3 regions of the Klebsiella electrica genome follow, and region 2 is predicted to be linked to each of the others. Evidence: predicted binding sites of a transcription regulator. Region 2 holds the regulator's gene; each other region holds the start of a gene.
The links. Region 2 encodes Fur, which represses iron uptake genes when iron is present. Its sites were predicted from a motif close to ATAATAATGAGAACNACTATCAA; they were not measured.

Region 1: the regulator Fur is predicted to act here: its motif matches at 3,993-4,015, upstream of efeU (iron uptake transporter permease EfeU).
Region 3: the regulator Fur is predicted to act here: its motif matches at 8,195-8,217, upstream of exbB (tol-pal system-associated acyl-CoA thioesterase).

The regions. Positions count from the first base shown of each region.
Region 1 is NZ_CP041247.1:3,320,158-3,330,768, reverse strand. Features, by position in the region: gene putA (trifunctional transcriptional regulator/proline dehydrogenase/L-glutamate gamma-semialdehyde dehydrogenase) at 1-33, opposite strand, end outside; gene putP (sodium/proline symporter PutP) at 458-1,966, shown strand; gene Electrica_RS16000 (DUF3574 domain-containing protein) at 2,115-2,549, shown strand; gene Electrica_RS15995 (NupC/NupG family nucleoside CNT transporter) at 2,626-3,810, opposite strand; gene efeU (iron uptake transporter permease EfeU) at 4,072-4,911, shown strand; gene efeO (iron uptake system protein EfeO) at 4,959-6,086, shown strand; gene efeB (iron uptake transporter deferrochelatase/peroxidase subunit) at 6,091-7,374, shown strand; gene phoH (phosphate starvation-inducible protein PhoH) at 7,883-8,671, shown strand; gene Electrica_RS15970 (MFS transporter) at 8,732-9,973, opposite strand; gene Electrica_RS15965 (hypothetical protein) at 10,334-10,611, opposite strand, start outside.
Region 2 is NZ_CP041247.1:3,753,173-3,763,783, reverse strand. Features, by position in the region: gene glnS (glutamine--tRNA ligase) at 1-485, shown strand, start outside; partial or broken gene Electrica_RS17985 (OprD family outer membrane porin) at 937-2,151, shown strand; gene tnpC (IS66 family transposase) at 2,185-3,741, opposite strand; gene tnpB (IS66 family insertion sequence element accessory protein TnpB) at 3,761-4,108, opposite strand; gene tnpA (IS66-like element accessory protein TnpA) at 4,105-4,779, opposite strand; partial or broken gene Electrica_RS17965 (ChiP family protein) at 4,863-5,057, shown strand; gene chiQ (ChiQ/YbfN family lipoprotein) at 5,105-5,437, shown strand; gene fur (ferric iron uptake transcriptional regulator) at 5,664-6,116, opposite strand; gene fldA (flavodoxin FldA) at 6,409-6,939, opposite strand; gene ybfE (LexA regulated protein) at 7,089-7,382, opposite strand; gene ybfF (esterase) at 7,516-8,289, opposite strand; gene seqA (replication initiation negative regulator SeqA) at 8,473-9,021, shown strand; gene pgm (phosphoglucomutase (alpha-D-glucose-1,6-bisphosphate-dependent)) at 9,054-10,611, shown strand, end outside.
Region 3 is NZ_CP041247.1:669,788-680,398, reverse strand. Features, by position in the region: gene Electrica_RS03295 (aminotransferase-like domain-containing protein) at 1-24, opposite strand, end outside; gene gss (bifunctional glutathionylspermidine amidase/synthase) at 125-1,996, opposite strand; gene Electrica_RS03285 (DsbA family protein) at 2,276-2,836, shown strand; gene yghU (glutathione-dependent disulfide-bond oxidoreductase) at 2,953-3,819, shown strand; gene Electrica_RS03275 (DUF2623 family protein) at 3,854-4,141, opposite strand; gene yghX (YghX family hydrolase) at 4,221-5,108, opposite strand; gene mgrA (L-glyceraldehyde 3-phosphate reductase) at 5,255-6,295, shown strand; gene Electrica_RS03260 (TIGR00645 family protein) at 6,335-6,829, opposite strand; gene exbD (TonB system transport protein ExbD) at 6,970-7,395, opposite strand; gene exbB (tol-pal system-associated acyl-CoA thioesterase) at 7,402-8,133, opposite strand; gene metC (cystathionine beta-lyase) at 8,384-9,571, shown strand; gene yghB (DedA family general envelope maintenance protein YghB) at 9,702-10,361, shown strand; gene Electrica_RS03235 (AraC family transcriptional regulator) at 10,413-10,611, opposite strand, start outside.

The sequences.
Region 1 (10,611 bases), 430 kb from region 2:
GTCAAGCTTAACACCCATGGTGGTGGTGCCCATGCTTATCACTCCTGTTATCAATTGTTGTTCTTTTTTTCGGTTACGCGGAAATATCCACTATGTTGCAACTTTGTGCAACCTTGTTAATCGTGACCTGTGTAGCAAGCTGAGAAAGGCGTAAATTGTTAATTGCGGTGATGGATATAACGGAAAATTAACCTTTCTCCGCCGCGGTTTTTTATGCGTCAGTTAACAGTTTTACAAGGTGCAACCAATAAAAATGTGAGAGAGTGCAACCTGTAACGAAATGAAGTTTGGTACGGACAAGAATTAGTGTAAATGCTGTGTTAAATCGTTTGTGAAATGCCGACGCATCCGTCAGGATACGGTCGCCCAATACAACCATTGCGCCATTACCCCGTTCCGGTAGTGGAATAAAATGACAAAGCAGGATGTTGTTGACAAAATAATCTGGAGATTTTACATGGCTATTAGCACCCCCATGTTGGTGACTTTTACTATTTATATATTTGGCATGATATTGATCGGTTTTATTGCCTGGCGATCGACAAAGAACTTTGATGATTATATTCTCGGCGGCCGCAGCCTCGGGCCATTTGTGACGGCGCTCTCCGCGGGGGCCTCTGATATGAGCGGCTGGCTGCTGATGGGATTACCCGGTGCGATATTTCTCTCCGGTATTTCCGAGAGCTGGATTGCCATCGGCCTGACGCTCGGCGCATGGATTAACTGGAAACTGGTCGCCGGCCGCCTGCGCGTTCATACCGAGGTGAATAATAACGCGCTGACCTTGCCGGATTATTTTACCGGCCGCTTTGAAGATAAAAGCCGCGTGCTGCGTATTATTTCGGCGCTGGTTATTTTGCTGTTCTTCACCATTTATTGCGCCTCCGGGATTGTTGCCGGCGCTCGTCTGTTTGAAAGCACCTTTGGCATGAGCTATGAAACGGCGCTGTGGGCCGGTGCGGCGGCGACGATTATTTATACCTTCGTCGGCGGATTCCTCGCCGTCAGCTGGACCGATACCGTGCAGGCCAGCCTGATGATTTTCGCGCTGATTCTGACGCCGGTGATGGTCATTATTTCCGTTGGCGGCTTTGGCGAATCGCTGGAAGTGATCAAGCAGAAGAGCATTGAAAACGTCGATATGCTCAAGGGGCTGAATTTCGTGGCGATTATTTCGCTGATGGGCTGGGGCCTTGGCTACTTTGGCCAGCCGCATATTCTGGCACGTTTTATGGCCGCGGACTCGCACCACAGTATTGTTCACGCTCGCCGTATCAGCATGACGTGGATGATTCTCTGCCTGGCGGGCGCGGTGGCGGTCGGTTTCTTCGGTATTGCATGGTTCAATAATAACCCGGCGTTGGCCGGGGCGGTAAATCAGAACTCCGAGCGCGTGTTTATCGAACTGGCGCAAATCCTGTTTAACCCTTGGATTGCCGGTATCCTGCTGTCGGCGATTCTGGCGGCGGTGATGTCCACCCTGAGCTGCCAGCTGCTGGTGTGCTCCAGCGCGATTACCGAAGACTTGTATAAAGCGTTTCTGCGTAAAAACGCCGGGCAAAAAGAGCTGGTGTGGATCGGACGGGTGATGGTCCTGGTGGTGGCGCTGGTCGCCATTGCGCTGGCGGCCAACCCGAACAACCGCGTGCTGGGTCTGGTGAGCTACGCCTGGGCCGGTTTCGGTGCGGCGTTTGGTCCGGTCGTTTTGTTCTCGGTAATGTGGTCGCGTATGACGCGTAACGGGGCGCTGGCTGGGATGGTGATCGGCGCGCTGACGGTGATTTTCTGGAAACAGTTCGGTTGGCAGGAGCTGTATGAAATCATCCCTGGCTTTATCTTCGGCAGCCTCGGTATCGTGGTCTTCAGCCTGCTGAGCAAAGCTCCGTCGGCCTCGATGCAGCAACGCTTTGCCGAAGCGGACGCCCATTACCATTCGGCTCCGCCGACGCCGGCTATCGCCGAGTAAACTCAGGACAGGTCAATCCAGCCCGCGTTTCAGCGGGCTTTTTCGTTGCTGATAGCCGGTCAAACGCCCGGCGGCGCTGCTCCCCCTCTTGCTAATTCCATGAAAATACGCTGATATCGGGGGCACAAAAAACAATGAGGATAGCAAAATGACGTTCAGACAGGGTGCGCTGGTGCTGGTGATGGCCGGGTTGCTTGGCGGTTGCGTGGCGCCGGCGAAGAAGAGTGCGCCGGTTCCCACCGCGGCGGTATGCCCGGCAGAGAATGCGATGGTGCAGACCACGCTCTATTTCGGTTTGAGCCGCCCGGCGGGCAAAGATATCACCGCCCAGGAGTGGCAGCAGTTTGTTGACCGCGACGTCACGCCGCGCTTTCGTGAGGGGTTAACGGTGTTTGACGCCCGGGGCCAGTGGTTGGGCAATGATGGCAACGTGGCCCGCGAGCAGAGTAAAGCGCTGATGCTGATTCATGGTAAAGACGGCGACAGTGAAGAGGGGATTGAGGCGTTACGTCACCTCTATAAATCGCGCTTTGCCCAGGAGTCGGTGATGCGCGTTGACCAACCGGTCTGCGTACATTTTTAATGTAAACTGCCTCTGCTGAAAGTGCCGGGTGGCGGCTGACGCCTTACCCGGCACAAACGCAATGGCGTCTCCCCGGTTACAGCACCAGCCCCGCGAAGCTGGCAGAGAGCAGGCTCACCAGCGTGGCGCCGAACACCAGACGCAGACCGAAGCGGGAAACAATATTGCCCTGTTTTTCGTTCAGCCCTTTAATGGCCCCGGCAATAATACCGATCGAAGCAAAGTTGGCAAAAGAGACCAGGAAGACCGACAGGATGCCCAGTCCGCGCGGGGTCATACCGGCAGCAATTTTCTGCAGCTCAATCATCGCCACGAACTCATTGGCCACCAGCTTGGTGGCCATAATACTTCCGGCGTTCAACGCATCGCTGAGCGGAATACCAATCAGCCAGGCCAGCGGATAAAAAACGTAGCCGAGAATTTGCTGGAAGCTCAGACCAAATAGCGTGGCGAACAGGGCATTAATGGCGCTGATCAGGGCAATAAAACCAATCAGCATCGCCAGAATAATCATCGCCACTTTAAAGCCGGCAAGAATATATTCCCCGAGCATTTCGAAGAAGCTTTGTGATTCGTGGAGCTTCTCCAGCTTAATCTCTTCCTCGCTACCCGGGCGCGTCGGGTTAATAATCGACAGCACAATAAAGGTGCTGAACATATTAAGGATCAGCGCCGCGACCACATATTTTGCGTCGAGCATGCTCATATAGGCGCCGACGATGGAGAGCGACACCGTTGACATCGCGGTCGCCGCCATGGTGAACAGCCGGCGGGAGGAGAGGTCGCCCAGCACGCCTTTGTAGGCGATAAAGTTCTCCGACTGGCCGAGAATCAGCGAGCTGACGGCGTTAAAGGACTCCAGTTTCCCCATGCCGTTGACTTTGGAGAGCAGGGTACCTATCACGCGGATGAACACGGGCAGGATGCGCCAGTGCTGGAGAATACCGATCAGCGCCGAAATAAAGACAATCGGGCACAGTACGCCAAGGAAAATAAACGCCATCCCTTTTTCGCTCATGCCGCCAAATACAAAGTTGGTGCCTTCGGCGGCGAAGCCGAGCAGCGAAGTGAAAAATCCTGAGATATTTTTAACTATCCACAGCCCGCTTTCGGCATGCAGAAAAAAGAAAGCCAGCGCAATTTCAATGATAATTAACTGGATAATATAGCGAACGCGGATTTTTTGTCGGTCATAGCTGGCAAGCCAGGCAAGGCCGAGGATAACCGCCAGCGCCAGCAGGAAGTGCAAGAATTGTGTCATGTTGTTCTTTTCGCAGGTCAATAAGGCCGCTATTTAGCCACAGCCGCACTGGCGGGTAAATATCTGCAGTGAAAAAAACGCTTGAGCGTGGTGAAGACAGATAATCCCCTAAGTAATTATTTTATAGCGATTAATTTACAACTCGTCACTGATCTCTCTATATTTCGCTTGTGTTTCTGATTATTGTAATGATAATCACTATCAGAAATATTTACCTATCTTTGCATCCACTGACTGCGATTCACATTGAAGGGTGTTGGCATGTTTGTTCCATTTCTCATTATGTTACGCGAAGGGCTGGAAGCGGCGCTGATTGTCAGCCTGATTGCCAGCTATCTCAAACGCACCCAGCGCGGCAGCTGGATTGGCGTCATGTGGATTGGCGTTATCCTGGCGGCGGCGCTGTGCCTGGGCCTTGGGATCTTTATCAACGAAACCACCGGCGAGTTTCCCCAGCGTGAACAGGAGCTGTTCGAAGGCATCGTGGCGCTGGTGGCGGTATGCATCCTGACCTGGATGGTCTTCTGGATGCGTAAAGTCTCGCGCAACGTGAAACAGCAGCTGGAACAGGCGGTGGATAATGCGCTACAGCGCGGTAATCATCACGGCTGGGCGCTGGTGATGATGGTCTTTTTCGCCGTCGCGCGGGAAGGGCTGGAGTCGGTGTTCTTCCTGCTGGCGGCCTTCCAGCAGGATGTGGGGATCTGGCCGCCGCTCGGGGCGATGCTGGGGCTGGCGACTGCGATTGTCCTCGGCTTCCTGCTTTACTGGGGCGGGATCCGCCTTAACCTCGGGGTGTTTTTCAAATGGACCAGTCTGTTCATTCTGCTGGTGGCGGCCGGGCTGGCTGCCGGGGCAATTCGCGCCTTCCATGAAGCCGGGCTGTGGAACCACTTCCAGGACGTGGCGTTTGATCTGAGCGGCGTGCTGTCGACCCACACGCTTTTCGGCACGCTGCTGGAAGGGATCTTCGGTTACCAGGAGACGCCTACCGTCAGTGAAGTGGCAGTCTACTTTATCTATTTGATTCCGGCGCTGGTGCTGTTTGCGCTGCCGCCGCGTAGCAATACAGCAACCTCGCGTACCGCTCCGCTTAAGTAGGGCGCCGCAGGACTATGGTTACCACATACTTACCGAAAGGGATGATCATGATGATTCATTTTCGCCGTAATGCGCTGCAGCTTGCCGTCGCAGCGTTGTTCAGCTCTGCTTTCTACGCCCAGGCTGCGGATATCCCGCAGGTAAAAGTGACCGTTAACGACAAGCAGTGTGAGCCGATGAACGTCACCGTGAAAGCGGGGAAAACGCAGTTCATTATTCAGAACCACAGTCAGAAAGCGCTGGAGTGGGAGATCCTTAAAGGCGTGATGGTGGTGGAAGAGCGCGAGAATATTGCACCAGGCTTTACGCAAAAGCTGACGGCGAATTTGCAGCCGGGCGAATATGACATGACCTGCGGTCTGCTGACCAACCCGAAAGGCAAACTGATTGTCACCGGCGAGGCCACCAAAGATGCGGCGAAAGCCAATGCGGTGTTGAGCCTTGGCGAGGCGATTACCGCCTATAAGGCCTACGTTACGGCGGAAACCGCCCAGCTGGTTAGCGGCACGAAAGCCTTCACCGACGCGGTGAAAGCGGGCGATATTGAAAAAGCGAAAGCGCTGTATGCGCCGACGCGCCAGCACTACGAGCGCATTGAACCGATCGCCGAGCTGTTCTCCGATCTGGACGGCAGCATTGATGCCCGTGAAGACGATTATGAGAAAAAAGCCGAAGACCCGAAATTCACCGGCTTCCACCGTCTGGAAAAAGCCCTGTTTGGCGATAACAGCGTCAAGGGGATGGAAAAGTATGCCGACCAGCTGAACAGCGATGTGCTGGAACTGCAAAAACGCATCAGCGAACTGGCGTTCCCACCGTCGAAAGTGGTGGGCGGCGCGGCGGGCCTGATTGAAGAAGTCGCGGCCAGCAAAATCAGCGGTGAGGAAGATCGCTACAGTCATACCGATCTGTGGGACTTCCAGGCTAATATCGACGGCGCACAGAAAATCGTCGACCTGCTGCGTCCGCAACTGCAAAAAGAGAACAGCGCGCTGCTGGCGAAAGTGGATGCTAACTTCAAGAAAGTTGACGCGATCCTCAGTAAATACCGCACTAAAGACGGCTTCGAAACCTATGACAAGCTGACGGATGCGGATCGTAATGCGTTGAAAGGGCCAATCACCACGCTGGCGGAAGATCTGGCTCAACTGCGCGGGATCCTTGGACTGGACTAAGTCGATGGCAGAACACAAACAATTTGACGTGAATGAACCTTCACGTCGTCGGTTATTAAAAGGGATCGGCGCGCTTGGCGGCGCGCTGGCTATCACCGGCGGCTGTCCGGTGGCGCACGCGGTGTCCGGCAACAGCTCTCCGGGGGCGCTGTCGCCGGACGCGCGTGCTGAGGCGCAGCCTTTTTACGGCCAGCACCAGGCCGGCGTGCTGACGCCGCAGCAGGCATCGATGATGCTGGTGGCCTTTGATGTGTTGGCCAGCGATAAAGCTGACCTGGAGCGACTGTTTCGCCTGCTGACTCAGCGCATTGCCTTTCTGACCAAAGGCGGGCCGGCGCCGGACACGCCAAATCCGCGTCTGCCGCCGATGGACTCGGGGATCCTCGGGCCGTGGATCTCCCCGGATAACCTGACCGTCACCGTTTCGCTGGGCCATTCGCTGTTTGATGAGCGCTATGGATTAGCGGACAAGGCGCCGAAAAAGCTGCAAAAGATGACCCGCTTCCCCAACGATGCGCTGGATGCGGCGCTTTGCCATGGCGATCTGCTGTTGCAAATCTGCGCCAATACTCAGGATACGGTTATCCATGCGCTGCGCGATGTGATTAAACACACGCCGGATCTGCTCAGCGTGCGCTGGAAGCGCGAAGGGTTTATTTCCGATAGCGCCGCGCGCAGTAAAGGCAAAGAGACGCCGGTTAACCTGCTGGGCTTTAAAGATGGCACCGCGAACCCGGCCAGCAGCGATAAGGCGCTGATGGATGACGTGGTGTGGGTGACCCCCGGCCAGGGCGAGCCGGCATGGGCAACCGGTGGCAGCTATCAGGCGGCGCGTATCATCCAGTTCCACGTGGAGTTCTGGGATCGCACCCCGCTGAAAGAGCAGCAGACCATTTTTGGTCGGGATAAGCACAGCGGCGCGCCGCTGGGCATGCAGCATGAACATGACGTGCCGGATTACAGCCGCGATCCTGACGGCGATATGATTGCCCTGGACAGCCACATTCGGCTGGCGAATCCGCGTACGCCGCAGACGCAGTCCAGTCTGATGATGCGCCGTGGCTACAGTTATTCGCTGGGGGTGACCAACTCCGGGCAGCTGGATATGGGACTGCTGTTTGTCTGCTACCAGCATGACCTGGAGAAGGGATTCCTGACGGTGCAAAAACGCCTTAACGGCGAAGCGCTGGAGGAGTACGTCAAACCTATCGGCGGCGGCTACTTCTTTGTGTTACCGGGCGTTATCGATAGCCAGCACTACCTGGCGCAATCTCTGCTCGAAGCCTGACGTGCCTGCCCGAAAGGGCAGGGCGTTTCTGCTGTTTTTCCATTCTTTTTTTGTATTTCCTGCCTTGTTTCATTTTTCTGTAATCTTATAGTCGGAAACTCTCTGCAGCTGCAATGAGAACTATTTGTTGTCTATATGTAAGAAATAAGTTGCATTAAGAATTATTTTTGATGTACTTATTACAGACGCGGTAGTTCCCGGCAGTGATGTCGTTTCACTATGGAGATCGCGAATGCCCGATTGCTGTAACGGAAAACGTCAAACCTCATACCGTACTCCTCAGCACGGGGGCCGCACTCCCGGCCGTGATTCCTGCTCCCCAGACTTATCCCTATCCACAAGCAAAAATTCGAACCCAGGCAAGGTTACCGGTGCGCGTAGCCGTGACCCTCTGCCAATTCGTCAGGCAAGCAATGGCTTACAAGGAAGCCAAACCTCAATCGTTAGTGCGCATAATCGCGTCGATCGTGGCGCGTGTGATGTAAACCAACAACGCAAGGTGCTATCCATGGGAAGACAAAAAGCAGTGACCAGAGCTCGTCGTGAGGCCAAACGTGTGCTGAGACAGGATTCGCGAAGCCATAAGCAGCGCGAAGAAGAATCGGTCACATCGCTTGTGCAAATGAGTGGCGTAGAAGCAATTGGCATGGCGCGGGATAGCCGCGACGCATCGCCGATTGAAGCGCGCAATGACGCTCAGGCGCATTATTTGAATGCCATCGATAATAAACAGCTGATTTTTGCAACGGGCGAAGCCGGGTGCGGAAAAACCTGGATTAGCGCAGCGAAGGCAGCCGAAGCCCTGATTCATAAAGATGTGGACAGGATTATTGTTACCCGTCCCGTTCTGCAGGCCGACGAAGACCTCGGCTTCTTACCGGGAGATATCGCCGAGAAGTTTGCCCCCTATTTCCGACCGGTGTACGACGTGCTGGTGAAGAGACTGGGCTCTTCCTTTATGCAGTACTGCCTGCGGCCGGAAATCGGCAAGGTGGAAATCGCGCCGTTCGCCTATATGCGCGGACGTACATTTGAAAATGCCGTGGTGATTCTGGACGAGGCCCAGAACGTGACGGCTGCGCAAATGAAAATGTTTTTAACCCGCCTCGGGGAAAACGTGACGGTCATCGTTAACGGCGACATTACCCAGTGTGATTTACCCTCTGGCGTGAAGTCCGGGCTGGTCGATGCGCTGGCGCGTTTTGAGGAAGACGAAATGATCGGTATTGTGCGTTTTACCGCCGATGATTGCGTCCGTTCGATGCTCTGCCAACGAACGCTGAAAGCCTACTACTGATCGCTATCTGGTGTGCAAAGCCTGGGGAGACTCAGGCTTTGCTTATCTGGAGCGCGGGGATCAGCCGATCGCGCCCAGCGCGTCTTCGCTGCCCTGTGTTTTCGGCAGTAAGAATAAGGTGGCGAAAATGTCCAGCAGGTAGAGAAGGGCCAGCAGAGTAATGGCGGCGGTAAACGACCAGTGGCTGACGAACAGCCCAATCACCAGCGGTCCAAAACCACCGACGCCGCGACCAAGGTTAAACAGCACGTTCTGCGCCGTAGCGCGGACCCGTAGCGGATAGGTATCAGAGATAAGCGCGCCGTAGCCGCCAATCATCCCGTTAACAAACATACCCATTACCGCTCCGGTAAACAGCATCAGGGTCGGGTCCCGCAGCTGGGCGTAGACAATGACCATCACCACCGCGCCAGCCTGGTAAAGCAGAAAGATCTTCCAGCGGGCGAAACGGTCTGCCAGCACGCCGAACAACCAGATACCGAAAGTCATGCCCACGACGGTGACCGCCGTCCAGAGTCCTGATTTGGTGAGTGAAAAGCCAAAGCTGGAGGAGAGATAGCTGGGCATCCAGATCATCAGGCCGTAGTAGCCAAAATTCTGTACCGAGCACAGGATGAGGATCCCGATACTGGCCTTCGAGGTGGCGCGATCGGCAAACAGCATCCTGAGCCGGGCCGTAAAGGAGACCTCCTGAGTGACCGCGATATCTTTGGTAAATGCGTCAGGCTCCCCCATGCCGCGGCGGATGGCAAATGAGACCAGCGCGGGCAGCAGGCCCACCAGGAACATCCCGCGCCAGCCGATGATATCCAGCAGGAGAGGGGTGATAAAGGCGGCAAGCAGAACGCCAAGCTGCCAGCCGATGCCAACCCATGCCGAGGCGCGGTTACGCTTATGGGCGGGCCAGACTTCGGCAATCAGCGCCATGCCGATACCGAATTCGCCGCCGAGCCCCATACCGGCAAGGGTGCGATAGGCCAGCAGATCCCAATACCCCTGGGCAATCGCACAGAGGCCGGTAAAGACCGAGAACATCAGGATCGTGAAGGTCAGGACGCGAATACGGCCCAGACGATCGCTGAGATGGCCGAAAAAGATCCCGCCCAGTACCGCGCCAATCAGCGTCCAGGTGACGAGGGAGCCGGCCTGAGAGGTGCTGAGTGCCAGCGAAGCGCTGATAGCGGGGAGCATAAAGCCCAGAATCAGCAGATCAAAGCCATCCATTGCGTAACCGCTGATCGCCGCGACCATCGCTTTCGCCGGCGTTACGTCGCGTTTGTTAAGTGGAGAAGAGAACGTCATGTCCAGACCTTAGAGTGAAAATTGTGCGCCAAGTATAAGTTTGTCGGCGGCCGCAATCTACAGGCAAAGCGGGGCAAAGGGTCAGGGTAGCCCGGACGGGGCAAGAATATCGCCCCGGGAAAAGGCATTTGCGCTGCCGCCGGGGGGAGGGAGCAACAGGCGAAAATACGCGGCGGCGACGAGTTTTCGCAGAAGGTGAGGCGGTACGCGCTTTTGTCTCATCTTTGTTATTGCCTGGGCAGGGCGAACCCCCTTGACAGGGGATTAATCCAGGCGACAGGGAAAGCGCCGGTTAACGCCAGCAAAAGACAACCCGCTATCCGGTGATAATTACTGCATCACATAATCCAATGGCCAGGACTAGATGGTGAGATATTTTCTGGTCCCAAACGGACACAGGATAAAAGCACATTTTTTTATGTGCATACATTTCTCTGTACTTTTAGTCATGCCGCTGCAGCCATGTGGCTTTAAATACTGATGCCATTGCTCCGGCATAAAGGGGGTGATTTTGAAAATATCCAGCTCCTGCTGCCTGCCATTAACAATATATTCGTTATTGTCTATCTCTAGTACACTTCCAGTATTTAAAAAATAATCTCCATGATACCACAGGACGAGCTTTAATGATTTTAGCG
Region 2 (10,611 bases):
GTGAAGAGGCGAATAAGCAGTACAAGCGTCTGGTGCTGGGTAAAGAAGTTCGCCTGCGTAACGCCTACGTGATCAAGGCCGAGCGCGTAGAGAAGGATGCCGAAGGCACCATCACCACCATTTTCTGTACCTATGACGCCGATACGTTGAGCAAAGATCCTGCCGATGGCCGCAAGGTGAAGGGCGTTATCCATTGGGTCAGCGCGGCGCACGCGCTGCCGGTGGAAATTCGGCTGTACGATCGTCTGTTCAGCGTGCCGAATCCGGGGGCGGAAGAAGACTTCCTGGCGGTGATGAACCCTGAATCGTTGGTGATCAAGCAGGGCTTCGCCGAGCCGAGCCTGGCCGCTGCGGAGGCCAGCAAGGCTTATCAGTTTGAGCGTGAAGGTTATTTCTGTCTCGATAGCCGCTATGCAACCGCAACGCATCTGGTGTTTAACCGCACCGTTGGCCTGCGTGATACCTGGGCTAAAGCCGGCGAGTAACTTTTTCGTCGCGGCCCGGCCGTCGTTTCTGAGTAAAAACGCCGCATTTCGCGGCGTTTTTTTTATCCTGAAATCAGTGGATTAAGTTGGTTATTTTCGCGATGCGAATTAATCTTGTTTGCTGTGTGTCATCTCTGCCAGACCTGCCACTCCTCCCCCTGCGACATAAAACGGCTGTAAGCGCTTTCATTCTCAATTTTCTTTCTATTTAGTAATTACTTACGATGAAAGAGTATGAGGGGAAGTGTTGTTACAAAAAGAAATAGAATATGTGCGCTTTGTCATAATCTTAAGTTTTGATCGGCGAAAGAGATTGATAATTCGCGTCACGAAAAATAGTCTATCAACAGTGGTTATGCGGTTTTTATCGCTCCACTTTTCGCAGTCTTATTTATTTTTTCGCGGCTTGCCTTTGGCACCGCGTTTTTAAAACGTCAAAGAGGATATGCACATGCGTACGTTTAGTGGCAAACGTAGTACGCTGGCGTTGGCTATTGCCGCCGTCACCGCGATGTCGGGCTGGATCGCTGTTCCGCAGGCCAGCGCAGCAGGTTTTATTGATGATTCCACTTTAACCGGCGGCATCTATTACTGGCAGCGTGAGCGCGACCGGAAGGATGTGACCGACGGCGATAAATACAAAACCAACCTTTCCCATTCGACCTGGAACGCCAATCTGGATTTCCAGTCCGGCTATGCCGCTGATATGTTTGGTATTGACGTGGCTGCCTTCACCGCGATTGAAATGGCGGAAAGCAGCGAAAGCGCTCACCCGAACGAAATTGCCTTCTCCTCGAAGAATAAAGCCTACGACGAAGATTACTCTGGCGATAAGAGCGGGATCAGCCTGTATAAAGCGGCGGCGAAATTTAAATATGGCCCGGTATGGGCTCGCGGCGGTTATATCCAGCCAACCGGGCAAACGCTGCTGGCTCCGCACTGGAGCTTTATGCCGGGCACTTACCAGGGGGCTGAAGCCGGGGCTAACTTTGATTACGGTGACGCCGGCGCGCTGAGTTTCTCCTATATGTGGACCAACGAATACAAAGCGCCATGGCACATCGAGATGGATAATTTCTACCAGAACGACAAGAAAACCAAAGTCGATTATCTGCACTCACTGGGCGCCAAATACGATTTTAAAAATGACCTCGTGCTGGAAGCGGCGTTTGGTCAGGCTGAAGGCTATATCGACCAGTATTTTGCCAAGGCCAGCTACAAATTTGATATCGCGGGTACGCCGTTAAACACCAGCTACCAGTTCTACGGCACGCGTGACAAAGTCAGTAACGGCGGTGCGAACGATATCTACGACGGTACCGCCTGGCTGCAGGCGCTGACTTTTGGCTACAAGGTCGCTGACGTCCTCGATCTGCGTCTGGAAGGCACCTGGGTGAAAGCTGAAGGCCAGCAGGGCTACTTCCTGCAACGTATGACCCCGACCTATGCCTCTTCTAACGGTCGTCTTGATATATGGTGGGATAACCGTTCTGACTTCAACGCCAACGGTGAAAAAGCGATCTTCTTCGGCGCGATGTATGACATGAAAAACTGGAATATGCCGGGCTGGGCGTTTGGAGCGTCTTACGTCTACGCATGGGATGCCAAACCGGGCAGAATGTCCACGCCGGACGCCTACTACAATCCGGACAAACGTCTGGAAGAGTGTAAGCGCCTCGTGAAGGACGTGGGGTAAAAATTAGTTTACAGAGAGGGTGACGTTCCAGGGCAACAGATCTTTCACGCGGTTGGCAGGCCAGGTATTGATGACACTGATCACGTGGTGCAGCCAGGCCTCCGGCTCGATGCCGTTGAGTTTGCAGCTTCCGAGCAGGCTGTACATCACTGCCGCACTGTCACCACCACTATCAGAGCCGAAGAACATGTAGTTACGCCGTCCCAGCGCCACCACTCGAAGTGCGTTTTCGCACAGATTATTGTCGATCTCCACCCAGCCATTGCGGCAGTATTCGTTCAGTGCATCCCATTGTTTCAGCAGGTATGCGAACGCTTTCGCCGTATCTGAGTGACGCGACAGCGTGCCCATCTGCTGTTGTATCCAGTCGTACAGCGACTGCATCAGCGGAACACTTCTGGCTTTCCTGGCTGTCAGTCGCTCTTCTGCCGGACTACCGCGGATCTCCGATTCGATGGCGTACAGCGCCCCGATACGGTTCAGCGCCTCTGCTGTTACCGCCGTTGGATGGCGAACGTGAACATCGTGGAGCTTGCGTCGGGCATGTGCCATACAGGCCGCTTCGGTTACCCGCCCGCTTTCATAAAGAGCGTTGTAACCCGCGTAGGCATCGGCCTGCAGGATACCACTGTAGTCCGCCAGATGTTGCTGTGGATGGATACCTTTGCGGTCGGGAGAGTAGGAGAACCACACGGCAGCCGGCATGGTTGAGCCGGCGTTACGATCGTCACGAACATAGACCCACAGCCGCCCGGTACGGGTTTTACCCTGACCAGGCTCCAGTACACTCACCGGCGTGTCGTCTGCATGCACTTTACCCGGCATCAGCACATAGTGGTTCAGTTCATCATACAGCGGACGAAGTTGTTCTCCCATAATGTCAACCCAGCGCCCCATCGTATTGCGGCTCAGCTCCACGCCCTGCCGGGCGTAGATTTCCGACTGACGATACAGCGGCAGGTGTTCAGCGAACTTCGCCATGATAATGCGTGCCAGCAGAGCCGGACTGGCGTAACTGCGCTCGATGGGTTTTGGTGGCAGTGGTGCCTGCACGATGCAGTCGCACCGACTGCAGGCCAGTTTTGGGCGGACCGTTTCGATTACCCTGAACGCAGTGTTGATGATATCCAGCTGTTCAGAGATGCTTTCCCCCAGCGGTTTTAGTTTGCCGCTGCAGACCGGGCATTCGGTTTCTGCCGGGGAGATAACCCGCCTGTCACGGGGGAGTGTTACCGGAAGCGCTTTGCGGGCGGGAGTGTCTGATGTTTTTGATCCCGTATCTCCGGCCATTGAGGTGAGTTGCGACTGCGCCTCGCCAAGCCTGTTCTGGAGCTCGGTTATGCGCTTTTCTGCCTGCGCGATCTTCTTTTCTATCTTCTCGCGGTTTTTCTCGCTGCTGCGGCCGAACAACATTCTCTGCAGTTTAGCGACCAGCGCCCTGAGTGAGTCGATCTCGCGGGCATAGCCGGTTATTTCACCGGACAGACGGACGATAACCGCCTGCTGTGCGATCAGCAGGGCCTTCAGTTGCTCGATGTCGTCGGGGAGTGTGTTGTTCATTCCCCTGTTTTATCACGGGTTATATCCGTATACCAGGCCGTTCCGTCCGTTTTGGATGTTGCCACGCGATCCCCTCCAGAAGCATGGACAACTGGGCGGGTGTCAGATGCACTTTCCCGTCGCGGGTCACCGGCCACACGAAGCGGCCCTGCTCGAGGCGTTTGGCGAACAGGCACAACCCGTCACGATCGGCCCACAGTATTTTCACCATTTTGCCACTGCGGCCCCGGAAGACGAAGATATGCCCGGAGAACGGGTCATCTTTCAGCGTATTCTGCACCTTCGAAGCCAGCCCGTTGAAGCCACAACGCATATCTGTGACGCCAGCGATGATCCAGATTCTGGTACCGGTTGGCAGAGTTATCATCGGGCACCGCCTTTCATTTCGCGGATTAGCGCCCGTAACAGTTCCGGAGTGAGAGGGTCAAACAGTTTTACCACACCTGATTTAAGATGCAGCTCGCACCGTGGGACGTTTTCGGGATCGCACTCAGGGCACTCATCAGGCTTGTTACGCCAGAAGGGATTTGTAACTGGTCTGATCGGCTCTGGCGTATCAGTCAGTGCCACCGGGACAGGCATGCATTCCTGTATATCATCATCGCTCAGTAAGCCGTCCTCGTACTGGCTTTTCCATTTAAACAGCAGGTTATCATTGATATCGTGCTCTCTGGCGATCCGGGCAACAACAGCACCGGGTTGTAATGCCTGCTTAGCCAGACTGACCTTAAATTCACGGCTGTAGCTGGCTCGCCGTTCTTTTCGCCATTTTTCCTCGCTGATTTCAGGGCGAGTGGATTCATTTTTTCTGTTGGCATAAAGGATGGCGTCAAGCTGAGCGAATGAGACTGAATCGGGCAATGGCCATGCGATACCGGATGCAATAAAGCGCTGAAAAAGCGTATGTATTGTGGAATGACTGAGACCGAGGCGCTGAGCGATGGCCCGGATGGTCAGTTTATCTTCAAATCTTAAACGCAGGGCATCAGGCAAATAAGAACGGAAGCAGGGAATATCTTTTGTTGTCTGGGAATTCATCGTTCGTGTCCATCAAAATAGATGGGCGCGATTGTTGCCAGACAGGACAATTTTCACAAGACGTCGCAGATGGGGCGCTTACGGAAGAGTCCGCGTATAGCCTCGATGCGATGTACACCGTACAGGACGGCCGGGCAAAAGGAACGCTGTTTAAACTGCACTTTACCCAATACGACAACCACTCCGATATCCCGAGCTGGAGCGGTGGCTATGGCAACATCTTCCAGGATGAGCGTGACGTGAAGTTCATGGTTATCGCTCCGTTCACTATTTTCTGATGCCGCTGCGGCAGATGTAAATCTGCCGCAAACCTGAGAGGTTAATTATGAAGAAGCTATTGCTCATCGCGGTTATGGCATCGGGTCTGGTTGCCTGCACGCAGGCTCCCGCGCCGAAGGAAGATTCGAAACTAAAAGAGGCTTATAGCGCCTGTATCAATACGGCAGAAGGGAACCCGGACAAGGTTCAGGCCTGCCAGAGCGTTCTGGACGTGCTGAAAGAAGAGAAACAGCATCAGGCGTTTGCCAACCAGGAAAGCGTGCGCGTTCTTGATTACCAACAGTGTATTCAGGCGACCCGTACCGGTAATGATCAGGCGGTGAAAGCGCGTTGCGATCGCATCTGGAAAGGGATTCGCAGCAACAACACGACGAAATAAAACGGACGACAGAGTGAAAACGGGCGGAGCATTATCTTCGCCCGTTGGCGTTTCAGCGTTGATGTTCCGCCGGTTGATAAGTGCAGCGCGCATCAACCACCATCCCAGGGGGTAAGACGGAATGCGGTAACGTCAACTCGCGTACGAGGGCAGGGGGCGCGGCAGATTTCGCGCATAAAAAAAGCCAACCGTCAGGTTGGCTTTTTGCGGTTCACGCGGTGGGAAATTACTTTTCCAGCGCGTCGTGTGCATGTTCATCTTCACGGCAGTCGCCTTCCGCACAGTGACCGTAAAGGTACAGACTGTGGTTGGTCAAACGGATGCCATGACGGTGGGCGATTTCACGCTGACGCGCTTCGATAGACTCATCGCTGAATTCGATCACTTTGCCACAATCGAGGCAAATAAGGTGATCGTGATGATGCTGCTGGGTCAGTTCGAAAACAGATTTACCGCCTTCGAAGTTGTGACGAGTCACAATGCCCGCATCATCAAACTGGTTCAGCACGCGATAAACAGTAGCGAGACCGATCTCTTCACCCATGTCGATCAGGCGCTTGTATAAATCTTCCGCACTGACGTGATGGTTATCCGGTTCCTGCAGGACTTCCAGGATTTTTAATCGAGGAAGTGTGACTTTCAGGCCAGCCTTCTTTAATGCGGTATTGTTGTCAGTCATGCGGAATCTGTCCTGTTGCTAAACGATCTACTTCCATCAGCGGAAGTAATACAGAGAATCACCCGATGCAATGCGTCTCATTATAGAACTGCTGTCGTCAAATGAAAACTGCAAGTATCGGGCCTTGTATGCTGTCAAAAACGAGGCCCCAGCTACAAACTGCGTCACCTGACCTCGTTAAATCAGAGGACATTGTACAGATATGTGATTAAAAGTTAAAAACTTGTAGCTATTTGTTTGATTGCTTCTATCTATTAATGCGGCGAAACTTTACGGTAACGCCGCACAATCATCAGGCATTTTTAATTTCTTCGAGGTGCAGTTCTTCAGAGACCTGCTTAACCCACTGGCTTACGCGTTCGTTGGTCAATTCCGGCTGGCGGTCTTCATCGATAGCCAGACCGACGAAGTGATCGTCATCCGCCAGGCCTTTAGAGGCTTCAAAATGATAGCCCGCTGTCGGCCAGTGGCCAACGATGGTGGCGCCGCGCGGCTCAACGATATCGCGAATGGTGCCCAGCGCGTCGCAGAAGTATTCCGCGTAGTCTTCCTGATCGCCGCAGCCAAACAGCGCAACCAGTTTACCGTTAAAGTCGACCTCTTCCAGCGTCGGGAAAAAATCATCCCAGTCGCACTGAGCTTCACCGTAGTACCAAGTCGGAATGCCGAGCAGCAGGATGTCGTAGGCTTGCAGATCTTCTTTGCTGCTCTTGGCAATGTCGTGAACATCAGCAACATCTTTACCAAGCTGCTTCTGAATCATTTTTGCAATATTCTCGGTGTTGCCCGTGTCGCTGCCAAAAAAGATGCCGATGATTGCCATGAGTAAAATAACCTCTTGAAACTTAATGATGTGGTAGTGGCGTAATGCCCGCAGATAACGGCAATCATAGCAGAACAGGGGAGGGCGCGGAAACAGCAATCACGCCCGACTGCACACTCTGCTACATGAAAGTGTTTTTTTGAGGATTTTCAGGCTTTATCACCGCCGTGCAGAGTTGCCAGCTGGTTCATCAGCATCTCTTCGATCAAATCGCTGCGGTTCATATTGCGAGCTTCCGCCAGTTCGTTGAGCGCATCAACCGCCTCAGCGTTGAGTTTTAACTCCACACGCTTCAGGCCGCGAACTTTGTCGCGTTTGAGCTGATTGCGTTTGTTTATGCGCAGTTGTTCATCGCGCGAAAGCGGATTGGTCTTTGGTCTACCCGGGCGACGCTCGGTTGCGAACAAATCTAATGTCGTACGGTCCGTTTGTTCTTTTGCCATGATTCAGAGTGACTTCGGGGAAACAAGTTGCCGGGCTATAGCCGACACAGATAGCGCGCCATAATACATCAGGCGAACCGCTGCGCCAACGACCGCGGGCATTCTGCAGCGCGGTCGGGCAGTTTTTAGCCAGTTAAGCCTGCAAAGCGGTCAGATAGCGACGAATGGCGCGCAGGACGGCTTCCGGTTTCTCCGCGTGCACCCAGTGACCGGCGCCGGCAATGACGTGCGCCCGCGCCTGGGGGAACTGCGCGAGCAGGGGATCGCGATAGTCGTCGGTGACGTAGGGAGAGTTGCCGCCCGGAATGAACAGCGTCGGATGGGGCCAGGCGGGAACCGTTTGCCAGCCGACGATATGTGGATATTGATCCCATAATACCGGCACGTTAAAGCGCCACTGGCCGTCCACGAAGGATTTCAGCAGAAACTGAATCACGCCTTCTTCCTGTAGATGTTCACGCATCACCGCGGCGGCCTGCTGACGGGACGCGGCGCCGGCGTCGGTGACGGCATTGATGGCGTTGAAAATTTCATCATGACGGCGCACGTGGTATTCCACCGGGGCAATATCAATGGCGACCAGACCAGCGATGCGCTCCGGCGCCAGCGCGGTGAGCGCCATGACCGCTTTTCCCCCCATCGAATGACCGATAAAAGTGGCTTTCTCTATCTGCCGATCGTCAAGCGTATCGACCAGATCCTGCGCCATCGCCGCGTAGGTCATTTCCGGCGAACGGGGAGAGAGACCGTGGTTACGCATATCAACCTGCAGAATATCGTAGTCGGCCACCAGGTCGCGGGCGAGGATGCCCAGGTTGTCGAGACTACCAAACAGACCGTGAACCAGGACAACAGGGGAATTATTGTGCGGATTTTGTGCAGATTGCGTGCGGCTATTTAATTTCATGGCAAAGTTCTTTTTTTCGCTTCGTCGGGTTAGGGTATTATGTTGGACATTCTGCCATCCGGCTGCAAGACCCAGAGCTCTCTGAGTTTTACCGCCATCCTGGTTTGACGCTATCCGCGGTCAGGATTTGTCCTTATAATCCTGACAACTTGTATTCAGAATAAGATATCGCACTGGATTAAGATGAAAACAATTGAAGTTGATGATGATCTCTATCGCTATATTGCCAGCCACACCCAGCATATTGGCGAGAGTGCATCCGACATTTTACGGCGCATGCTGAAATTTTCTGCCGTTTCCCAGACTGCCGCACCGGTCGTAAAAGCCGCTCCGGCACCGGCGGCGACGCCTGCCGTCGAAGCGAAGCCCGCGAATCCGGCGAAAGATAAAGTCCGCGCGATGCGCGAACTGCTGTTATCTGATGAATACGCCGAACAAAAACGCGCGGTGAACCGCTTTATGCTGGTCCTGACTACGCTGTACTCCTTAGATAACAAAGCATTTGCTGAGGCCACCGAGTCTCTGCACGGGCGCACTCGCGTTTATTTTGCCGAAGATTCACGGATTCTGCTAAAAAGTGGTAACCAGACCAAACCAAAACAGGTTCCTGGTACGCCGTGGTGGGTTATCACCAATACCAATACCGGTCGTAAGTGCAGCATGATCGAACACATCATGCAGTCAATGCAGTTCCCAGCGGAATTAATTGAGAAGGTCTGCGGCACTATCTAGTTTTATTCACCTTGCATCAGAAGGATCAGGCAATGGCAATCGATAAGCGTGCGGGTCAGCCTGCACAACAGAGTGATTTGATTAACGTCGCTCAGCTGACTGCACAGTACTATGTACTGAAGCCGGAAGCGAGCAACGCGGAGCATGCGGTGAAGTTTGGCACCTCTGGCCATCGTGGCAGTGCAGGGCGCCATAACTTCAATGAGCAGCATATTCTGGCAATCGCTCAGGCGATTGCTGAAGACCGCGCGAAGAACGGGATTACCGGCCCTTGCTACGTGGGTAAAGATACCCATGCGCTCTCCGAGCCAGCCTTTATTTCGGTTCTGGAAGTGCTGGCAGCCAACGGCGTTGATGTTATCGTGCAGGAAAACAACGGTTTTACTCCGACGCCGGCCATTTCCAATGCCATCCTGGTGCACAACAAAAAAGGCGGTCCGCTGGCGGACGGCATCGTGATTACACCGTCCCACAACCCGCCGGAAGATGGCGGTATCAAGTACAACCCGCCGAACGGCGGCCCGGCTGATACCAACGTCACCAAAGTGGTCGAGAACCGTGCCAACGAACTGCTGGCCTCGGGTCTGCAGGGCGTCAAGCGCATCTCCCTCGATGCGGCGCTGGCATCCGGTCATGTCAAAGAACAGGATCTGGTGCAGCCGTTTATCGAAGGGCTGGCGGATATCGTCGACATGGCGGCGATTCAGAAAGCCGGCCTGAAGCTCGGCGTCGATCCGTTGGGGGGTTCCGGTATCGAATACTGGAAACGCATTGCTGAGTACTACAAACTCGATCTGACTATCGTCAACGATCACGTCGATCAAACCTTCCGCTTTATGCACCTCGATAAAGACGGCGCCATTCGCATGGACTGCTCATCTGAGTGTGCGATGGCAGGGCTGCTGGCGCTGCGCGATAAGTTCGATCTGGCTTTTGCTAACGATCCGGATTATGACCGCCACGGTATCGTCACTCCGGTGGGGCTGATGAACCCGAACCACTATCTGGCGGTGGCGATTAACTACCTGTTCCAGCATCGTCCGCAGTGGGGCCAGAATGTCGCCGTTGGTAAGACGCTGGTCTCCTCCGCGATGATCGATCGCGTGGTTAACGACCTGGGCCGCAAGCTGGTGGAAGTGCCGGTGGGCTTTAAATGGTTTGTTGACGGCCTGTTCGACGGCAGCTTCGGTTTTGGCGGTGAAGAGAGCGCGGGCGCCTCGTTCCTGCGTTTTGACGGCACTCCGTGGTCGACCGACAAAGACGGTATCATCATGTGTCTGCTGGCGGCAGAAATCACCGCCGTCACCGGTAAAAACCCGCAGCAGCACTACGACGAACTGGCTGCCCGCTTCGGCGCGCCGAGCTATAACCGTCTGCAGGCTTCGGCGACTTCCGCACAGAAAGCGGCGCTGTCTAAGCTGTCGCCGGAAATGGTCAGCGCCAGCCAGCTGGCCGGCGATCCGATCACCGCACGTCTGACCGCCGCGCCGGGCAACGGCGCATCGATTGGCGGCCTGAAAGTGATGACCGACAACGGCTGGTTCGCCGCGCGTCCGTCAGGTACGGAAGACGCTTACAAGATCTACTGCG
Region 3 (10,611 bases), 2.2 Mb from region 2:
GGCGGCGAGTCGCCTGTCGTGCATATTATTTTCCTTTTCTGTCTTGTTGTTTTCTTTGTGACTTAGCGTATTTGCAGGATTTGTTGCCCGGACAGGTCGTTTACGGCGCTGTCCGGGCTGCCGGCTACCGGCCGTCGCTGTCTTTCAGCACAATTAACGGTTCGATATCACTCTCTTTTTTGACCACCAGCGAATCATCGCCGCGCAGACAAGTACCGCCGTAGTTACCGCCGACGGTAAACGTACACACCTGAATGTATTTACCATCCACCTTCGGCAGGCACCAGAGCTGCTGGTAAATATTTTTACGATCGACAAACTGCCCGCTGGTTTTATCCAGCACTTCATCTTGCGGACCAATCAAATCGATGTTGTTGCCGCAGCGGCCAGAGATAGGCTTCACCGCATAGCCGGTTTTCGCCAGCTCATCGTTGATTACAAAATCGGTATCCAGCAGATAGCGGTGGTTGGGGAACAGCGACCACAGTACCGGCAGAATGGCCTTGTTACCGGGGATCACCGTCCACAGCGGTTCGAAAACCAGCACTTCCGGGCGCAGCAGCACATCGATCAGCCGCACGGCGTTTTGCGGATGCCCGGTACGGATCGGCACGGCGGCGTACTCATCGGCGCTGACCTCGCGCACCTGTTCGATGGCGGTTTCCCAGGCCCAGGTTTTCCAGACGCAGTTCACCAGACGCCCGTCGCCGTCGATCAGCTGCCCGGCGGCGTCCCAGTGCAACTCATCAAGGCCAAAGAGGATCTTACTTTCGAACCCCGCCTGCGTGAGCGAGCGCTGGATAAACAGCGCGTGGTAGTTCTCCTCCAGATCCTTGTCCTGCATGATATGCACGAAAGGACGGGCGCGGCTGTGTTTCCAGGCGCCCGCCAGCTCATCAAGCAGATTTTCCGCCGGGTTGTGTCCGCTGCCGTAATAGCCCTGTTTCAGCCACTGTTCGAGGATCAGCCCGCCTTCGGTATGACAAGAGGCGGAGTCGGCGTTGTATTCATAGACCTTCAGCCCGCGCTCATCCATACAGAAATCCATGCGGCCGGTGATCATATGATGACGGCGTCGCTGCCATGAGAGACGCAGGCGCGGCCAGAGAATTTTGGGGATATCAAACAGCGCCAGCAGATGGTCATCTTTCATCACCTTATCGGTGGCGTGCAGGTACATCAAATGCAGCTCGTTGGTCGCTTTGATAAGCTCCTGCTCGGCGCTTTCGGTAATGGTGAAGTATTGATAGGGATCCTGATTGATGAAGTGACCATTGGCGGCCACGTAGGCTTTCTGCAGCGAATCTTTCTCGTTCAGCCAGTTACCGCGGAACTGGCCTTTATTCGGCAGTCTCGCTCCCTGAATCGCCATCGCTTCGCCCGGCAGCACCGGCTGCGGCAGACTGTGCTCGGTATCGGCGGTCTGAATCATCCAGCCTAATATTTCGGTATCGGCAAAGGTGTCTTTGATGGTGTAGAAACCGTCTTTCACTTCCAGCGTTAATTCGCGAGTCCACTGCTGGCCCTGCGGCAGCGGCGCGTGAATCACGTTTTGCTCGGCGATGCGGACCTTATTGCCGACCAGTTGCGTAATCACCGCGACATGGCCGGTATGCTTAAACTCGCCGCCCTTCTGCCAAATCAGCAGCGAACCGGCTATCGGCGGACGGCGGGCGCCGTTTGCAAAAGCCTGTAGCGGCAAAATATTGTCATTAACCACTTCACGCAGAAAACGCAGGGAGAAGATTTCATAGGCCATGCCGACATCGGTAAAGACAAAACCGTAGGTGAGGAACAAAAAACGGCGCGCGAATTCAACGCACTGCCATTTGTGCCCCATATACTCATTGTCGATGTAACTGCGGAACGTGGCGTCATCCGGATAGTCGCGCGGATTTAAACTGCTGTAATTCGATGAATAAATTGCTACGCCCCCCGGCGCGTAGCCTAACAACGTACCAAAAGGGGCATCACTACTTGTCGATCCTTTGCTCATTAGCCTGACCTCAAATTAATGCAGCCCGGGCAGTTGGCGGAACAAAACTCCCTCTTCTTATCCTGCCGCAGGCACTTACCAGACAGAGGTGCAATGATGATACCACTCATTGGATTCAGCGATCGTGCCCCGCGGGAAAATAACCCGGCGCCTTTGGGTAAAAGTGATATCGTTAGTTGTAATATCTCCCCGTAATACTTCAGGTTGCATTGCCGCTGACAACCGCCTGGATGATGTAGGGAACCATAACGAAGAATGAGACAACGTCAGGAGTTGATTATGAGCGCACAACCGCATCTGCAGGCTCAACCGCTGGTCTGGGGCCACGGCCCACGTACTTTTGAGGTATTCCTTGAGCCAACCTGCCCGTTTTCCGTCCGGGCGTTCAATAAGCTTGACGATCTGCTGGACGAAGTCGGCGCGGATAATGTGACTATCAAGATTCGCCTGCAGTCGCAGCCGTGGCATCTTTTCTCCGGCGTCATCGTGCGCTGCATTCTTGCCGCCTCGACGCTACCGCACGGCAGAGAGCAGGCGCACAGAGTGTTAAAAGCGGTCGCCGACCATCGCGAAGAGTTTGAATTTACCGATCATTGCAGCGGGCCGAATATGGAGACCACGCCGCAGCAGATTATCCAGCGCATTGAGCACTACAGCCAGGTTCTGCTCTCTACGGCCTTTGCCCGCCCTGAGCTGCAGGCTGAGATTAAATGGCATTGCAAATACGCGCGACAGAACGGTATTCATGTCTCGCCGACCTTTATGGTCAACGGCCTGGTGCAGCCGGACCTCGGCAGCGGCGACGATATCAGCGTATGGGCCGCGCGGATTATGGCCTGAGTCCTCCTCGCCCCGGTTGCGCGACGCTGACCGGGGCCAATAAGCCTCACACTGTTAAACCTGCCTGGAATCTCCTGCTACACTCCCTCAACGGCTCACTAAAAAGGCAGGTCCTCATGTCAGAGAATAACTACCAACCCCCTAAAGTGTGGGAGTGGAAGCAAAACAACGGCGGCGCGTTCGCCAACATCAACCGTCCCGTCTCCGGCGCCACCCATGAAAAAACGCTACCGGTTGGCTCACATCCGCTGCAGCTTTACTCCCTGGGCACGCCCAACGGCCAGAAGGTGACCATCCTGCTGGAAGAGCTGCTGGCGCTTGGCGTGAGCGGCGCGGAATACGATGCCTGGCTGATCCGCATTGGCGAAGGCGATCAGTTCTCCAGCGGTTTTGTTGAGGTGAACCCCAACTCAAAAATTCCCGCGCTGAGCGACCACTCGACCACTCCGCCGACGCGCGTATTTGAGTCCGGCAGCATTCTGCTTTACCTCGCTGAAAAATTTGGTTTCTTCCTGCCTAAAGATCCCGCAGGGCGGACCGAGACCCTGAACTGGCTGTTCTGGTTACAGGGCGCCGCCCCGTTCCTCGGCGGCGGTTTTGGTCACTTCTTTAACTATGCGCCGGTGAAAATCGAGTACGCGATTGACCGCTTCACGATGGAAGCCAAACGTCAGCTCGACGTGCTGGATAAACAGCTCGCCCGCAACCGCTATGTTTCCGGGGAAGAGTACACCATCGCCGATATGGCCATCTGGCCGTGGTACGGCAATGTCGTGCTGGGTGGGGTGTATAATGCCGCGGAATTCCTGGACGCCGGCAGCTATAAAAACGTCCTGCGCTGGGCGCAGGACATTGGCAATCGTCCGGCAGTCAAACGCGGACGAATCGTCAACCGGACCAACGGCCCGCTTAACGAGCAGCTGCACGAACGCCACAGCGCCAGCGACTTTGATACCCTGACCGAAGACAAGCGCCAGGCATAACCTCTCACCTACCGGGGGCTTCGGCCTTCGGTAGTTAACTTTCCAGCCGGTATCCCGCCATAAAGTAACGCATCGCGATACAGGAATGTCCTTCCCTGAAGAAATCCATGACCATGTTTCTGTCCAGGCCATAGCGGCGGGTGAGGATCCCGGCCTCCCAGGCGCTAAGCTGGCGATCGCCGGTTTTTTCAAACATGCGCTGAGAATAACCGAGGACAAAGCCACGTTTATAATCCGCGCAAAAACCGGCTGCGTTGCTGGCGCTTTCCGCCTGAGACGCCTTCAGCCCCGCCATTAAACCTTTGCCAAAATGGTTATCCATCGCTTTTCCCTCCTCAATCGCTATATATAAAATTATATAGCGATTTTTTGAGCGAGTGCCAGCGCTATTTCCGCCCTTTTTAGCCGAGATATTTGGCAAACCACGCCAGCGTTCGCTGCCAGGCAAGCTCGGCGGCAGCCCGGTCGTAGCGCGGCGTGGAGTCGTTGTGAAAACCGTGGTTCACCTGCGGATAGATATAGGCTTCGAACACTTTATGCTGCGCCTTCAGCGCCTGTTCATAAGCGGGCCAGCCATCGGTGATGGGTTTATCCAGCTCCGCATAGTGCAGTAGCAGCGGGGCATGGATTTTCCCGACCTCCGCGATCGGCGGCGGGCGGCCATAAAACGGCACCGCGCAGGCCAGCTCCGGGATCGCCACGGCGGCGGCATTGCAAACCCCGCCGCCGTAACAAAACCCGGTTATCCCCACTTTTCCGCTCGCCTGCGGATGTTTTTCCATAAAGGCGACGGCGGCAAAAAAGTCGTTCATCAGCTTCTGCGGATCGACTTTCTGCTGAAGCTCGCGCCCTTCGTCATCATTGCCGGGATAGCCGCCCACCGAACTCAGGCCATCCGGTGCCAGCGCGATGTAACCGGCTTTAGCCACCCGGCGGGCGACATCTTCGATATAGGGATTCAGTCCGCGATTCTCATGCACGACGATCACCGACGCCGGTTTTACGCTGGATTTCGTCGGCACCACCAGATAACCACGCACCTCGGCGTGACCCTCGGGCGAAGGATAGCGAATATATTGCGCATGGATATCCGGGTCGGTAAACGAGATCTGCCCGGCAAGCGCGTAGTTCGGTTTCAGCAGGTTAAACAGCGCCAGGGCGGTCATGCCGCCGACGGCGTACTTTCCGGCCAGCTGCAAAAATTCCCTCTTGCTGATTTTGCCGTGCGCGTAATAGTCGTAATACTCCAGCAGCTCTTGCGGAAAATCTTTCGCCGTCAGTCGCGTCATCATCTCTTCTCCGGATATTCCCCCCTTTAAGCAAAGCAGAAGCTCGCGGTGACGCCAGCAATCTTACACATTGTGATCCAGCGAACGCTGCTGGCGTACCATACCAGTTAAAATGGGAACGACGTTTTAATTTATAAGGAGAGAGCATGTCCTGGTTAGCTGATCCCACCCGCTACGATCGCATGCAGTACCGCTACTGCGGTAAAAGCGGCCTGCAATTGCCCCTTTTGTCGCTGGGACTGTGGCACAACTTTAGTCACGGTCACGCGCTGGATGACCAACGCGCCCTGTTACGCAAAGCCTTTGATCTGGGCATTACCCATTTCGATCTGGCGAATAACTACGGGCCGCCGCCCGGCAGCGCGGAGGAGAATTTTGGCCGCCTGCTGCGCGAGGATTTCGCCGCCTACCGCGACGAGCTGATTGTGGCGACGAAAGCGGGCTATTCCATGTGGCCAGGCCCCTATGGCAACGGTAGTTCACGAAAATATCTGCTCGCCAGCCTCGATCAGAGCCTGCAGCGGATGGGACTGGATTACGTCGATATTTTCTATTCGCATCGCGTCGATGAAAATACGCCGATGGAAGAGACCGCCGCGGCGCTGGCACAGGCGGTGCAGAGCGGTAAAGCCTTGTATGTCGGCATCTCCTCCTATTCGCCGGAACGTACGCGGCAAATGGCCGCGCTTTTGCGCGACTGGAAGATCCCGCTGCTGATTCACCAGCCGTCTTATAACCTGCTCAACCGCTGGGTCGACACCAGCGGGCTGCTGGATACGCTGGAGGAGAACGGCGTCGGCTGTATCGCCTTTACGCCGCTGGCGCAGGGCCTGCTGACCGGCAAATATCTACAGCAGATCCCCGAAGGTTCGCGGATGTTCTACGAAGGGAAAAGAGCGCGCGGCCTGACGGAGAATATGCTCAGTGAGTCAAATCTGCACAGCCTGCGCTTACTGCAGGAGATGGCCCACAGCCGCGGACAGAGTATGGCGCAAATGGCGCTGAGCTGGCTGCTGAAGGATAGTCGGGTCACATCAGTGCTGATTGGCGCCAGCCGCCCACAGCAGCTGGAGGAGAACGTACAGGCACTGAATAATCTGACGTTTAGCGCAGAAGAGCTGGCGCAGATTGACCAGCATGTCGCGGATGGCCAGCTCAATTTATGGCAAACCTCGTCGGATCAATAAGTCACTCACCCGGCGGCGCTGCGCCGCCGGGCAGGTGTCTCAGTGCTTAACCTTGGTCAGACGATCGAGATAACCCATCACAAACGCCGACAGCACAAAGGTCAGATGGATAATGACGTACCACATCAGCTTGTTGTCCGGTACGTTTTGCGCGTCCATAAACACCCGCAGCAGATGGATAGAGGAGATGGCGACAATGGACGCCGCCACTTTATTTTTCAGCGAGGTGGCGTCCATTTTGCCCAGCCAGCTGAGCTTTTCTTTACCTTCATTGATATCCAGCTGGGAGACAAAATTTTCGTAGCCGGAGAACATCACCATCACCAGCAGGCCGCCCACCAGCGTCATATCGACCAGCGACAGCAGCGTCAGAACCAGATCCGACTCGCTCACGCTGAAGATGTGCGGCAGGATGTGGAAAATCTCCTGAAAAAATTTGATCGACAGCGCAATCAGCCCGAGCGATAGACCAAAATAAACCGGCGCCAATAACCAGCGGGAGGTATACATAGCATTTTCCAGAAAGCGTTCCATAAGATCCTGTGAGTTAAGCAAAAGTCCGCCATTATATCGCAACCCGCCGCAGCGATTGCAACCTCCCGCCATATCGCCGCTGAATATCGGGCATAAAAAAGGCTGGCACATGGCCAGCCTGATAAAGGTCGTCGGGAGGGTTATTTCGCTTTTACGCTTTCTTCGCCCACCAGACCAATTTTCAGATAACCCGCCTGGTGCAGAGTATCCATGACCTTCATCATGGTCTCATAGTCCACGGTTTTATCCGCACGGAAGAAGACGGTGGTGTCTTTCTTCCCTTCCGTCAGCGTATTCAGCGCGCCGATCATGCTCTCTTCGGTGATCGGATCGTTGCCGAGGAACATGCTGTTATCCGCTTTCACCGACAGATAAATCGGCTTTTCCGGACGCGGCTGTGGCTGACTTGAGGAGGCCGGAAGGTTGACCTTCACATCCACGGTCGCCAGCGGCGCCGCCACCATAAAGATGATCAACAGCACCAGCATGACGTCGATAAACGGCGTGACGTTGATGTCATGCATTTCGCCGTTATCATCGGGGTTTTCGTTAAAATGCATTGCCATAAAGCATTAACCTACTCGTAATTTTTGCGCGGTACGAACCGGTTTTACGCCGCTGGCGCTCAGATCCAGGTCACGGCTTTGCAGCAGCAGCACCTGCGCGGCGACATCGCCGAGCGACGCTTTGTAGCTGCCGATCATGCGGGCAAAAATATTATAGATAACCACGGCTGGAATCGCCGCAAACAGGCCGATGGCCGTCGCCAGCAGCGCTTCCGCGATGCCCGGTGCCACCACCGCAAGGTTAGTGGTCTGCGTCTGCGCAATGCCGATAAAGCTGTTCATGATACCCCAGACGGTACCAAACAGGCCGACGAACGGGGAAATCGCCCCGATGGTCGCCAGATAACCGTTGCCGCGCCCCATGTAGCGACCCACGAACGCTACGCGACGCTCAAGGCGGAAACCGGTACGTTCTTTAATCCCTTCGTTATCTTCAACGCCTTCAGAGAGCGCCAGTTCGTTCTGCGCTTCATTGATAAGCTGGATGCTTAAGCTTTTCGGGTGGAAACTGTTTGCGATATCGCTGGCCTGATCGAGGGAACGCGCATCGCCGAGCAGCTGCTGTTCACGCTTGAGGCGGCGCTTACTGGAGAGGATTTCAGCACCTTTGCCGAAAAAGATAGCCCAAGTGACTACCGACGCCAAAATCAGGCCAATCATCACGACCTTAACGACAATATCGGCATGATGATACATACCCCAAACGGACAGGTCCGCCTGCATCAAATTATTACCCACGCTGAATCTCCAGGACGTCAATCACAAAATCTGAGCACAATCATATCAAAAAAGCCCCGAATTGATAGTGGTTCTCATTAGTATTTACACTGTGCAGCAAATCACGTTTAGATTCCTTGCGCTTACGCAGTAAAAAAGTGGCCGACCGCGGATTTCGCAAAATTTTTGCCCGTATCGGCCATTCCCCGGTACAGGGTGAGCCATTCGTGCTAGTTTAGACGTCCAGACGTATAAAACCAGGTAAAAAAACATGGCTGATAAACATCTTGATACCGCGCTGGTCAATGCCGGGCGCAGCAAAAAATATACTCAGGGCTCGGTCAACAGCGTGATTCAGCGGGCTTCATCGCTGGTGTTCGAGAGTGTCGAAGCTAAAAAGCACGCCACCCGCAACCGGGCAAAAGGCGAACTGTTTTACGGTCGTCGCGGGACATTGACCCACTTTTCGTTACAGGAAGCGATGTGCGAACTGGAAGGCGGCGCGGGATGCGCGCTGTTTCCCTGCGGCGCCGCAGCCGTTGCCAATACCATTCTGGCCTTCGTCGAACAAGGCGACCATGTCCTGATGACCAACACCGCGTATGAGCCCAGCCAGGACTTTTGCACTAAAATCCTCGCGAAGCTCGGCGTCACCACCAGCTGGTTCGATCCGCTAGCTGGCGCCGATATTGCCCGCCAGATTCAACCGAACACCCGGGTGGTGTTCCTGGAATCACCCGGCTCTATCACCATGGAAGTTCACGACGTTCCGGCAATTGTTGCCGCCGTCCGCCGCGTTGCTCCGCAGGCGATTATCATGATCGACAACACCTGGGCTGCCGGCGTGTTGTTTAAAGCGCTGGATTTCGGCGTCGATATTTCGATTCAGGCCGGGACGAAATACCTGATTGGCCACTCTGATGCAATGGTCGGCACCGCGGTATCCAACGCGCGCTGCTGGGATCAGCTGCGGGAAAATGCCTACCTGATGGGGCAAATGGTCGATGCGGATACCGCCTATATGACCAGCCGCGGCCTGCGCACCCTTGGCGTCCGCCTGCGTCAACATCATGAAAGCAGCCTGCGTATCGCCGAATGGCTGGCGCAACATCCGCAGGTCGCGCGCGTCAACCACCCGGCGCTACCGGGCAGCAAGGGTCATGAGTTCTGGAAGCGCGATTTTACCGGCAGCAGCGGTCTGTTCTCATTTGTCCTCAATAAACGCCTGACCGACGCCGAGCTTGCTGCGTATCTCGACAACTTCAGCTTGTTCAGCATGGCCTATTCCTGGGGCGGTTTTGAATCGCTGATTCTGGCTAACCAGCCGGAACAAATCGCCGCCATCCGTCCGGAAGCTGAAGTCGATTTCAGCGGTACGCTGATTCGCGTCCATATCGGTTTAGAAAATGTTGACGATCTGTTGACGGATTTAGCGGCAGGCTTCTCGCGTATCGTGTAAAGTGACAGCGAGTGGCAACAATAGCGGACGTTTTACGTAAGGCGGCCGCTGTTGTTGCGCCCGAGATCAAGGTGTTCGGGGCTCTTCAGGAGTACACTAGTCAAAAATACGGTACCACTTAGGAAAGTCCATGGTTGTCATTCAAGAGATTGTCGCCGCCCTGTGGCAACATGATTTTGCCGCGCTGGCAAACCCCCAGGTCGTGGGCGTTGTATATCTGGTCATGTTCATGACATTGTTTCTGGAAAACGGTCTGCTGCCCGCTTCATTTTTACCCGGGGACAGCCTGCTGCTGCTCGCCGGAGCGCTCATAGCCAAAGGCGTCATGGACTTTGTGCCGACTCTAGCCATCCTTACCGCCGCTGCCAGCCTCGGCTGCTGGTTGAGCTATCTGCAAGGGCGCTGGCTCGGCAATACCGAAACCGTCAAAGGCTGGCTCGCCCATCTGCCGCAGAAGTACCATCAGCGCGCGACCTGTATGTTTGATAAACATGGTCTTCTGGCGCTACTGGCCGGTCGTTTCCTCGCCTTCGTGCGCACCCTGCTGCCAACGATGGCCGGCATTTCCGGGCTCTCCAACCGCCGCTTTCAGTTCTTCAACTGGCTCAGCGCGCTGCTGTGGGTAGGCGTGGTCACCGGTCTGGGCTATGCGCTCAGCATGATCCCGTTCGTGAAGCGACATGAAGACCAGGTCATGACCTGCCTGATGATTCTGCCGATCGCGCTGCTGGTGGCCGGGCTGGTGGGCACCCTGGTGGTGGTTATCAAGAAAAAATTCTGTAACGCCTGACAGAGCCTTCCCGGGAGTGGCGCAGCAGCCCTTCCCGGGACTGATTTCCCGTCACATGCCCTGAATCGTTCTGATCCGCGCCGCATCTTCTCCCGGCGTCATACCAAAATAGCGTTTAAATTCACGGCTAAACTGCGACGCGCTCTCGTAGCCGACGCGCATCGCCGCGGCGCTGGCTTTCATCCCGTCATGAATCATCAGCATCCGCGCCTTATGTAAGCGATAGCTTTTGAGGTACTGCAGCGGTGAG